3 regions of the Arthrobacter sp. FW306-1B-F12A genome follow, and region 2 is predicted to be linked to each of the others. Evidence: riboswitches for the same ligand, from Rfam matches in the RefSeq annotation. Region 2 holds a riboswitch; each other region holds the start of a gene.
The links. A riboswitch is a leader RNA that binds a small molecule or an ion and turns the genes downstream of it on or off. The one in region 2 is predicted to bind cyclic di-AMP.
Positions count from the first base shown of each region.

Region 1: it holds a riboswitch for cyclic di-AMP, as region 2 does, so the genes downstream of both, AC3WJU_RS17935 (aggregation-promoting factor C-terminal-like domain-containing protein) here and AC3WJU_RS14490 (M23 family metallopeptidase) in region 2, are expected to answer to the same signal.
Region 3: it holds a riboswitch for cyclic di-AMP, as region 2 does, so the genes downstream of both, AC3WJU_RS03560 (hypothetical protein) here and AC3WJU_RS14490 (M23 family metallopeptidase) in region 2, are expected to answer to the same signal.

Region 1 is NZ_JBYSXD010000045.1:14,045-17,311, reverse strand. It holds gene AC3WJU_RS17940 (bifunctional glycosyltransferase family 2/GtrA family protein) at 1-616, opposite strand, end outside; gene AC3WJU_RS17935 (aggregation-promoting factor C-terminal-like domain-containing protein) at 777-1,514, opposite strand; cyclic di-AMP (ydaO/yuaA leader) riboswitch at 1,517-1,690, opposite strand; gene AC3WJU_RS17930 (sensor histidine kinase) at 1,855-3,267, opposite strand, start outside.
Region 2 is NZ_JBYSXD010000029.1:29,791-33,057, reverse strand. It holds gene AC3WJU_RS14495 (NlpC/P60 family protein) at 39-803, opposite strand; cyclic di-AMP (ydaO/yuaA leader) riboswitch at 809-975, opposite strand; gene AC3WJU_RS14490 (M23 family metallopeptidase) at 1,121-1,939, opposite strand; cyclic di-AMP (ydaO/yuaA leader) riboswitch at 1,942-2,149, opposite strand; gene AC3WJU_RS14485 (iron-dependent transcriptional repressor DtxR) at 2,275-2,970, opposite strand; gene serC (phosphoserine transaminase) at 3,242-3,267, shown strand, end outside.
Region 3 is NZ_JBYSXD010000004.1:103,166-106,432, reverse strand. It holds gene AC3WJU_RS03565 (flavin-containing monooxygenase) at 67-1,161, shown strand; cyclic di-AMP (ydaO/yuaA leader) riboswitch at 1,246-1,391, shown strand; gene AC3WJU_RS03560 (hypothetical protein) at 1,406-2,521, shown strand; gene AC3WJU_RS03555 (PucR family transcriptional regulator) at 2,680-3,267, opposite strand, start outside.

The DNA of each region.
Region 1 (3,267 bases), on a different contig from region 2:
TGAAGCCGCATTGGGCATCGCTGAAGCGGGCACCCATGAACGAGTGCAGCATCAAGTTGTAGCTGCGCGAAATGAACTCGCGTTTGGGGCCGCGGACGACCCGCGAGTTACGGGTCAGCCGTGTGCCGATGGCGAGGTCCGAATGGCCGGAGATCAGCGGCGCCAAAAGGGGCGCCAGTGCGGCGAGGTCAGTGGAAAGGTCAACGTCCATGTAAGCCAGAACGGGCGACGGCGATGCAAGCCACACCCTGCGAAGGGCGTTGCCGCGTCCCTTCTCGTCAAGGTGGACAACCGCGAGCTCAGGCAGTTCCCGGGCTACGCGCTCCGCGATTTTCAACGTGCCGTCCGTGCTCGCGTTGTCAGCCACGGTGATGCGGAAGCCATGCGGGAAGGATTCGCGCAAGTGGCCGTGAAGCCTGCGCAGGCACTCTTCGAGATCGCGTTCCTCGTTGAAGACGGGGATGGTGACGTCGAGGACGGGGATGGCGGTGTGGGTGTCCACGGGGGCGCGCCGCCCCGTGCCGCGCTGGATGGGAGTGCTGGGTTGGATGGGAAGGCCCGGCGGCACCACCGCGGGGTCCTTCAGGGTTCCGGAGGTGGATTCGATGAGCGTCATGTATCCAGAGTGCCGTTGCCGAATATGAAGGCTTTAGGCGGAACCTGTGACGTGGCTGTGGATGTGTGACCAGCGTGGCGCATCACTTGCCTGGCCAAGAAACGGAGAGGCCCGCCCCGGAAGGGACGGACCTCGACGTACTTTGTGGTTGGCTCTTGGCTTAGTACCAGTTGTGGGCCAAGTGGAAGGACCATGCCGCGGACGGCGATCCGTAGCGTTCCTTGATGTAGTTCAGGCCCCAGCGGATTTGCGTCTGGTAGTTGGTCTGCCAGTCGGCGCCTTCGGACGCCATCTTTTCGGCCGGCAGCGACTGCCCAATGCCGTAAGCGCCACTGGAGGCGTTGGTGGCAGTGGTGCGCCAATCCGATTCCTTGTTCCACAAGGTGATCAGGGCCGACATTTCGCCCTGGCCCCAACCGTAGGAGGGAAGGATGCTTGCGGCGTAGGCCTGGGCGCCGGAGGGATCATCGACGGCGACGGGTGCAGCCGGTGCCGCTGGAGCAGGGGGTGCAGCGGGTGCGGCCGGTGCGGCAGCCTGGGGCGCGACGGCGGCCGGAGCGGGCGCGGCTGCCTGGCTTGGCGTCGACGCAGCGCTCGGCGTGGGGCTCGCGCTTGCGCTCGCCGACGGCGTGGCGGTGGCCGAAGGCGTGGCTGAGTGATCCACCGTGCGGGATTCGGACGTGCGGCTCATGTCCTGGGCGTTGATGGCTTGTCCGGCGGCCTGGGTGGCAGCGCCTGCGCCGAGGAACACGGCAACGACGCCGGCAACAACTGCCATGCGCTGGCCGGTGCCGAGGTTCGAGGCGGCTCGCCTCAGCGTGGAACGTGACTTGTTTCTCCGGGCAGGTTCGCCGCGGTGGCGCGCAACAGGGCGCGACTGATCCTTGGAATCAGACATGGTGATTGCCTCTCGACGCCTGCGGAGTTAGCTGTCGGATTCGGATGAGGTCATCCGGCCGTGGCCACGGCGGAACGTGGCGGCACGGCTTCACCCCTAGGGCTGGCTCAACATGAGCGCTTGCCCGGAGACCTGGGTCCCCCGTCTCTGCCTGGACTGTTGGGCACCGGGGAGTGGCAGAGCTCGGCGCCTACCCGGCGGTGGCCGGAATGATCCAGCGCACCTATTCGACGGTACAGGAGGATCCAGCTTAAGTCACATTTAGGTAACGGAGATCACGACGCCGGTGCGTCGACTTGCGCGCGCCGCGCACCGGCGTCGTACTCTTCTGGTTCGCCCGTCAGGCCGGGGCAGTCCTGAGCGCCGGGAGCCGCACCGCGAACTCCGTCCGGCCAGGCCGCGACGCCACTTCGACCGTGCCGCCGTGCGCCTGAACGATGGATTCCACAATGGACAAGCCGAGGCCGGAGGTGCCCTCGGAGCCGGACCGGGCGGCGTCGGCACGGGCAAAGCGGGAGAAGATCCTGCCCTGGAATTCAGGCGGGATGCCCGGGCCGTTGTCGGTCACGGTCACCACGGCGCTGCCATCGGCGGAGCGCATCACGCCCGTGACCACGGTGGTTCCCGCCTCGGTGTGCTTGCGGGCGTTGGAGAGCAGATTCGCCAAAACCTGGTGGAGTTGGGTGGTGTCGCCGCGGACCGTGAGGGGCTCATCCGGGAGCTTGAGCTGCCAGATGTGCTCGGGGGCCATGACCTTCTCGTCGCTGACGGTCTCGATCACCAACTGCGTGAGGTCCACATCGGTGAATTCCGGGGCCTTCCCTTCGTCCAACCGGGCCAAGAGAAGGAGGTCCTCCACGAGGGTGGTCATGCGTTCGGACTGGCTCTGCACCCGGCCCAGCGACTTGCGCCCGTCTTCGGTGAACGTCTCGGTCATGCGCAAGAGTTCGGTGTAGCCGCGGATGGCGGTCAGCGGAGTGCGTAGTTCGTGCGACGCATCCGCGACGAATTGGCGCACCTTGGTTTCGCTTTGCTGGCGGGCCTCGAGGGCGCTCGAGACGTTGTCCAGCATCAGGTTCAAAGCATGGCCGACGCTTCCCACTTCGGTGCTCGGATGGGCCGCCGACGCCGGAACACGCACCGCGAGGGCCACTTCACCGGCGTCGAGCGGAAGTTTCGACACCTTGGTGGCGACGTCGGAGAGTTGCTCCAAAGGCCGCATGGTACGGCGGATCAGCACGGTTCCGGCCAGCCCGATCAGGACCAGTCCGCCCAAGGAGACCAGCACCATGGTCCAGACGAGGGAGGCCTCGGTGTCCTCTTTCGAGGCGAGAGGGAGACCTGTGATGACAACATCGCCGTATGGAGTTTCGGTGGCCACCAGCCGGTAGCCGCCAGTGGACAGCGTGCGATCAACCGGGCGGCCATCGGACGGGAGCGCCGACAGGATTCGGGCGTCGCTGGGCGACAACGGCGCACGTGTGGCATCGGAGGACAAGAAGCCGGCATCACTGCTCACCTGGCCTGCAAGGATGCGTGCATTGAGCGTGCCGATGCTCTGGCCGCGGGGGTCCAGCGGGTCCGGACGGCCGCCAGGGTTGCCTTGCGGCGGGCGGCCGTGGGAGGCCTGCATCAATTGCTGATCGAGCTGCTTCGTGAGGAACACATCCATGGAGGCATAGCTGACCACCCCGACTGCACCGCAGATGGCCACAAGGAGTGCCATGGAGAGAAGGATCAAGCGCGTGCGCAA
Region 2 (3,267 bases):
GCGGGGATGTTCCAGTGAAGCTATGTAACCGGGGCTATTTAGCCACCAACGCGGATGAAGACCGGGCCGGAGCCGACATTGACGCTGTAAAGGGCGGTGGTGCCACCGTTCCAGCCGCCGTGGACTGCCATGCCGTTGCCGACGTAAACAGCGATGTGGGCCATGCCCATGCCACCGTTCTGGTAGTAGACCAGGTCTCCCGGCTGCGCTTCAGCAGCGCTGACCGTACGGCCAAGGGAGAGGTAGTCTGCCGGCCAGCCGTGGAAGTTGATGCCAACAGCGGCCAGGGAGTTCGAGGCCAGGGCAGTGCAGTCCTGGGCAACGCCAAGCTGAGCGTAAGCTGCGGCAGCAATCGCTGCGCCCTTGCCGCTGGCAACCTTCGTGGCGGGCGAAACAGCAGCGGTCACAGAAAGCGTCGAGGAGCCGGTAGCGGCACCCGTGGCAGCCTGCGAAGCCGGAGCGGCTTCCTGGGTGGCAACCGGAGCTGCGACAACCGGAGCAGCTTCGGTGGAAACCACCGGGCGTTCGTACTTGATGGCGACGGAGGAGTCGGCCGAAATGCTGGCTTGGGCGATGGACTGGACTTCCAGGGCGGAGGTCGAAGTGGACTCGCGGGGAACGTTGGTTTCTGCAGCGTTGGCTGCGATACCGCTAGTGAGCACCAGACCGGAAGCAGCTGCGATAACGGCTGCCTGACGGCCTACGCCACCGGCGTTGCTGCCGACAGTCTTAGCGATAACGGCAAGCGAGTTGGTCTTGGTGACCACGGCACGGTGGCGCGCAACAGTAGAGCGTGAAGACACGTTAAGAGGCCTCTCCCTATGCCCGCGAGGTAAGCTGTCGGATTCGGATGGGAGTCATCCGGCCACACTCCTCCCTCTCGGAAGTCGTGCGACTTAACCCCAAGGCCATCGGTGAAGATGACCAAAAGTGGGTCCCCCGCCTCTGCCAGACGATGTTTTGCGAACGGAACCTCGGGCAGTGGCAGAGCTAGGCAATCCACCCGAGTGCATCAACTCTCTAAAAGTTGATGCGAGTTAGACGGTACATGAGTTTTGGCTGAATGTCACATTCAGGTCACGGAGCGTGACAAGCATGCGAGAGACTTCCATCGGATTGGCTACAGCCAGCCCAGGGGGTCAACGACGTCGCCGTTGACCATGACTTCAAAGTGGAGGTGGCAGCCCGTGGAGGCGCCCGTAGTGCCGCTCAATGCGATGACATCGCCTCGGCCAACCGTTTGGCCCACCTGGACGTTGAACGACGACAAATGGTTGTACGTGGTTTCCAGGCCGTTGCCATGGTCCACCACAATGCGGTTTCCGCCGCCATACGGATGCCAGCCGGCGAAGGTGACCTTGCCGGCCGCGGCAGCATGGACCTGGGTGCCGCACTGGGCCACGAAGTCCTGGCCGCGGTGGAACTCCCCCAAACCGCCCGTGATGGGATTCACGCGGTAGCCGAAAGGCGAGGCCGTGGTCAGGGTGTCCAGGGGCGCCCCCAGGGTGCCCTTGGAGGACGAGGTCTTGATGGTGCCGACGGACTGTGCGCTCAAGAGCTGCTTGAGCTTGCTGTCCGGATCCGCCGTGGTTGACACTGCGGCACGGCTGAAGTCGATCGTGGCGCTTGCCGCGGCCGGAATCTCGGGCTGGGTGCCCACAGCCGAGGCGGCCTGGCTTGAATCCGCCGTGGCCGTCATGGCGCCGGTGCCCGGCATGGCGACTGTCAGGATGAGGCCCGTCGTGGCGAGGGCCACTCCGGCCTTCTGTCCCGCTCCGCTCGCGGCGGCGAATTCGGCCATCTGTCGCAAAGGACCCTTGCGGCGGCGAAGTTCGCGATGGGGATCGCGCGGCCGCTCGTGCTCGACGGCGCTTGTGCTCCGCAGCTCAGCAGTAGGACCGGACGCGCGCCTGCGGCCCCTGGTGTTCTGCGTGGTCAAGGTTTTCCTCTCTGGCAAGCCTGCGAAGTTAGCTGTCGGATTCGGGCCAGAGAGATCGTGGACCCGGTCCGCGCGAAGGGCACGAAACGCAAGGTACCCGGAGGGGCCTTGCGTTGTTTGCACTTCCGCTACGGACTTCACCCCAAGGCCGTCTTTCGACAGCCGATGGTGGTTCCTCCGTTTCTGCCAGTGAATGGACTAATCCACCTGATCCGCTGGCAGAACTCGGCTTCGGATCAGGTAACGCTTTGGTATCGGCGCCAGTATTTAACTATAGGGGATTAAGCCCCACGGTAATAATTTCGTTATCTTTGCGGGCGACCCCGCCGGGCCGGCTAGGCGACCGTGACAAACACGTGCGAGGCGACCTCAGGCGGCAGCTCCAGCGCGCCCTCGATATTGGGCACGCGAACGGAGATGTACTCCCCTACGCGCTCCAGGGACACCCTGGCGCCCGGGCGGATTCCGCCCTCGTCCAACTGGACCAGAAGTTCCGGTTCCACCTGGATCGGTTCAGCCAGCCGGCTGACGGTGACCCGGTTTTCAGGTGAATATTCGTTCATCGCGTCAAGAAGGTTGACCACGCCATCCGTAAAGGCGTGGGACGCGGCTCCACCCAGCGCTTCGAGTCCGGGAATGGGTTTGCCATAGGGCGATTCCGTGGGGTGGTCCAGCAACTCATAGAGCCGCCGTTCCACGCGCTCACTCATGACATGCTCCCAACGGCACGCTTCATCGTGCACGTAGGCCCAGTCCAGTCCAATGACATCTGCCAGGAGCCGTTCGGCGAGCCGGTGCTTGCGCATGACCTCGGTGGCGCGTTTCCGGCCCGTTTCAGTCAGCTCAAGGTGCCGGTCGTTGGACACAATCACCAGGCCGTCGCGCTCCATCCGCCCGATCGTCTGGGAAACGGTGGGGCCGGAGTGCCGCAAGCGCTCGGCGATGCGGGCGCGAAGAGCCACGATGTTCTCTTCTTCAAGCTCCAAAATGGTCCGAAGATACATCTCAGTGGTATCGATCAGATCCGTCATCCAGCTCAGCTCCTCGAGCGCAGTATCTTGCGTATTTTCGCCAGCTCCAAGCTTAGCTTATTTGGAATTACTCCGGATAATTCCGGCGCTTGTCCACCGCCCGGTCCGCCGTCCTCTCCTGAGCCGGCCGAACAATGGTTTCCACGTGGCGGACTATGACACCTTCGGTTCTGCCCCCGACTGCGGCGTCAGGCAGAATTGGGGAGTCGAAGGGGCAGCTTGCCACCTGCCACGACCCATCTAGGCCGCTACTTCACCATTGGAGCATCCCGTGAGCGACAACAGCATCACCATCCC
Region 3 (3,267 bases), on a different contig from region 2:
AAAGAATAGCATTCCAGTGACTGGAATGCTATTCTAATCACCTCGGACACCTCAGGAGGCTTCGCGATGGACAGCAATGAGGCAGTGAACACGGTAATTGTGGGCGCAGGGCAGGCGGGGCTCGCCACCGGATACCACCTGAAGAAACACCTGCAAGATTTCCTCATCCTGGACTCGCAGGCCCGCGTCGGCGACGTGTGGCGGAGCCGATGGGATTCCTTGCGCCTCTTCACCCCGGCGCAGCACGATTCCCTTCCCGGCCTGCCATTTCCAGCCGCCCGGGGGACCTTTCCCGGCAAAGACGCCATGGCCGAATACCTCGAGAATTACGCCACGAACTGGGAACTCCCGGTACGCCATGGCGCCCGCGTCGTCGGCATCGAGCGGGAGGACGGCCGGTTCCGGGTGCAGTCGATCGCCGGGTCGATCCTGGCGAGAAACGTTGTTGTTGCCACGGGCCCGAATACACAGCCACGGGTCCCGGCGTTCGCCAGGGATCTCGATCCAGGCATCCACCAACTGCACGGAGCGGAATACTCCAACCCGGACTCAATTCCGCCCGGAGATGTCCTGGTGGTCGGCTCCGGCACCTCCGGCGTCGAAATCGCCCTGGAGCTCGCACCCACGCACCGCACCTACATCGCAGGAAACCCTCCGTTCCACATTCCGGGCCCCGTGACGCGATACGCCGGCGGGCTTTGGTGGCTCTTCATCCACAAGGTGCTGAACAGATCCACCCCTATCGGCCGCAAGGTCGCGCTCGGGTTCACCCAGCACGGCGCGCCACTGATCCGGACCTCAACGCGGGAGCTCGACGCCGCGGGAGTCACCCGCCTACCACGCCTGAAGGGCACGCGCGATGGCCAACCCCTGACCGATGAAGGCCACGCGATACCGGTGTCCACGGTCATCTGGGCTACTGGTTACCAACCGGACTTTGGCTGGATCCAAGGACTTCCCACGGATGAGGACGGCTGGCCGCTCACCCTCCGGGGCGCCGTGGAACAACTCCCAGGACTGTTCTTTGTGGGCATGCCCTTCCAATACGGGTTGACCTCCGGCCTCGTGGGCGGGGTCGGCCGCGACGCCGAACACGTCGCGGGACTCATCGCCGGCCAGGCCGGGCAAAAACGGGTCACCGCGCCCGTTATTCAAATGTGACATTGCATGCCGGCTGTTGTAACGTCGAGGGGCGACCCAGTCCCCAACCGGGCCGCTTCCGGGTTGACGCCGAGCTCTGCCGCAACCCGGAATCCGCCAGACCCACGGCAGAGACGGGGGACCCAGAGTCTCCGGGCCCACTTCAGGCCCTTGGGGTGAAGCCGCCACGCGCGGCCGGACGGCCTCGTCCGAACCCGACAGCTAACCTCGAAGGCGTTGAGAGGCAATCACCATGTCCCCAACCATGGATCAGCCTCGCCGTGCCCAAGTGGCGGGCGAGAGCACCAAACCAACCGGACGTCGTCGGGCCACAGACAGCGAACCGTTCATCGCTGCGGCGGCTTCCGAACCTTTGAGTTCGACGGCGGCGCCCACCCCCACGGCAACACCGACGACGGCGGCACCCACAACGCGCGCGGCCGCCCGCGCAGCCGAACGGAAGCGGGCCTCAGAAGCCAGCGAAACTGCGGCCATTCAAACAGTGCCTGCCGCGGCGGCAGAACCTGCCACTGCGGCCATACCGACTGTCGCTGCCGAGACCGCGGCTCCTGCGACAGCTGAGCCGGCCACTGCGGCCATACCGACGGTGTCTGCTGCGACCTTGGCTCGCGCGGCAGCAGAGTCGGCCAAAACCGAGAACGCAGCCACAACGGCACTTCCCGCGGCAACCCGCGCCGGCGCCGGTCCGGCGACCCTTACCGGTTCCTCCTTCAGCCGTGAACCACACGCCGTCCTCAAGAAGGCCGCCGCCGTCCGGACGATGAGCAACCGAATGGCAGTGGTGACAGGTGCCCTAGGCATCTTGTTGGCCGCCGGCTCCCTGGGACAAGCCCTCGAGTTGCCCTTCTTCGGCCAGGAATCCCGTGCCCAGGACGCTGCCAGCGCAGACAGCCAGGACTCCACGCAATCCGGCGCTCCTTCCACGACGCCAAGCACCTCCCCCAGCGCTGCGGAATCACCTTCGGCAGCTACCCCGAGCGCCAAGTCCGGCCAGGCCGGGGACCCGGCGCAGCATTCGCCGCAAGGACCGGTAGCTGTCGAATCGTCGAGCGTCCCTGCACCGTCGATCTCCGTTCAGGTTCCTGCCCTCCCGTCAGCGCTGCCCCCAAGCCTCACCCCGGCGCCTGTTCCTTCCACCCCGGTTCCGGCCCAGCCTGCGCCTGCTCCCAGCCCCGGTCCGACCGGACCCGCTAGCCCAACCCCGACACCGGATCCGACGGATCCAGCGTCTCCGACTCCCGCACCCACAGGTTCTTGGAAGCCGCGGACCCCGGCCAGCCCCACACCGACGCCACCGCCTACCCAACCGGGCGTCGATCTTGGGTCGATTCTGGACGCAGCAACCAAGGCACTGCAGTGAGGATGGGAGGGCATCGAGCATTTGCCGTCGAGTGGCACGGACGGTGCTGCCGGAACACCCGGACGCAGATGATTCAGCACCGCCCGGACCGCTGGCGCTGCAGCCTTCAGTTGAGGCAGTTCAACAAGTAGGCCAGCGCGGTTTCCGGTACCTGCGCTTCAAATCCGCGGTCGGCCAGCCCAGCGGCGCGCCTTGAGCGTTGCGTGGAGTTCGAGCCGGGTGGCGCCATTCAGCGGATCCGCTCCGATAAGCTGGCGGACCCTGGCCAGTCGGTTGTAGATGCTGCTGCGGTGCAGGTGGAGCTTCGAGGCCACATCCTGAACGGAGCCGTCGCTGTCGTAAAGCAGTTCGAGCACGGGCAGCAGCTCGCCGTTGCGGTCGGCGTCCTCGATCTCCTGGAAGTGCACGGAACCCGAATCGTCCCAGCCCCCGGGCGCCTGTAGCCGTTCGAACAACTGATAGATCCCGGCCGAGCGGCTGTCCACGAGCTCGCCGAGCGGAGGATCGACGGCGGCAGCCTGGGCCGCGAGCTTCGACTGCCGGTACGCCCGGCCCAGTTGGCGAATAGCCGCAAACGGCTCGCTGATGCCAAGAATGACGCGGTCCACTTTTCGGCCGGCGCGCTTGGCGAGTTCCAGCTGATAGTGGACCAGGACCTGGGCATGCTCTGCCCGTCCGCCCGTTTCGCGGAACAACAGGACCGAGTGCGTCTCAGTCCCGGCGCTGAAAAGCACGGAATCGACCCC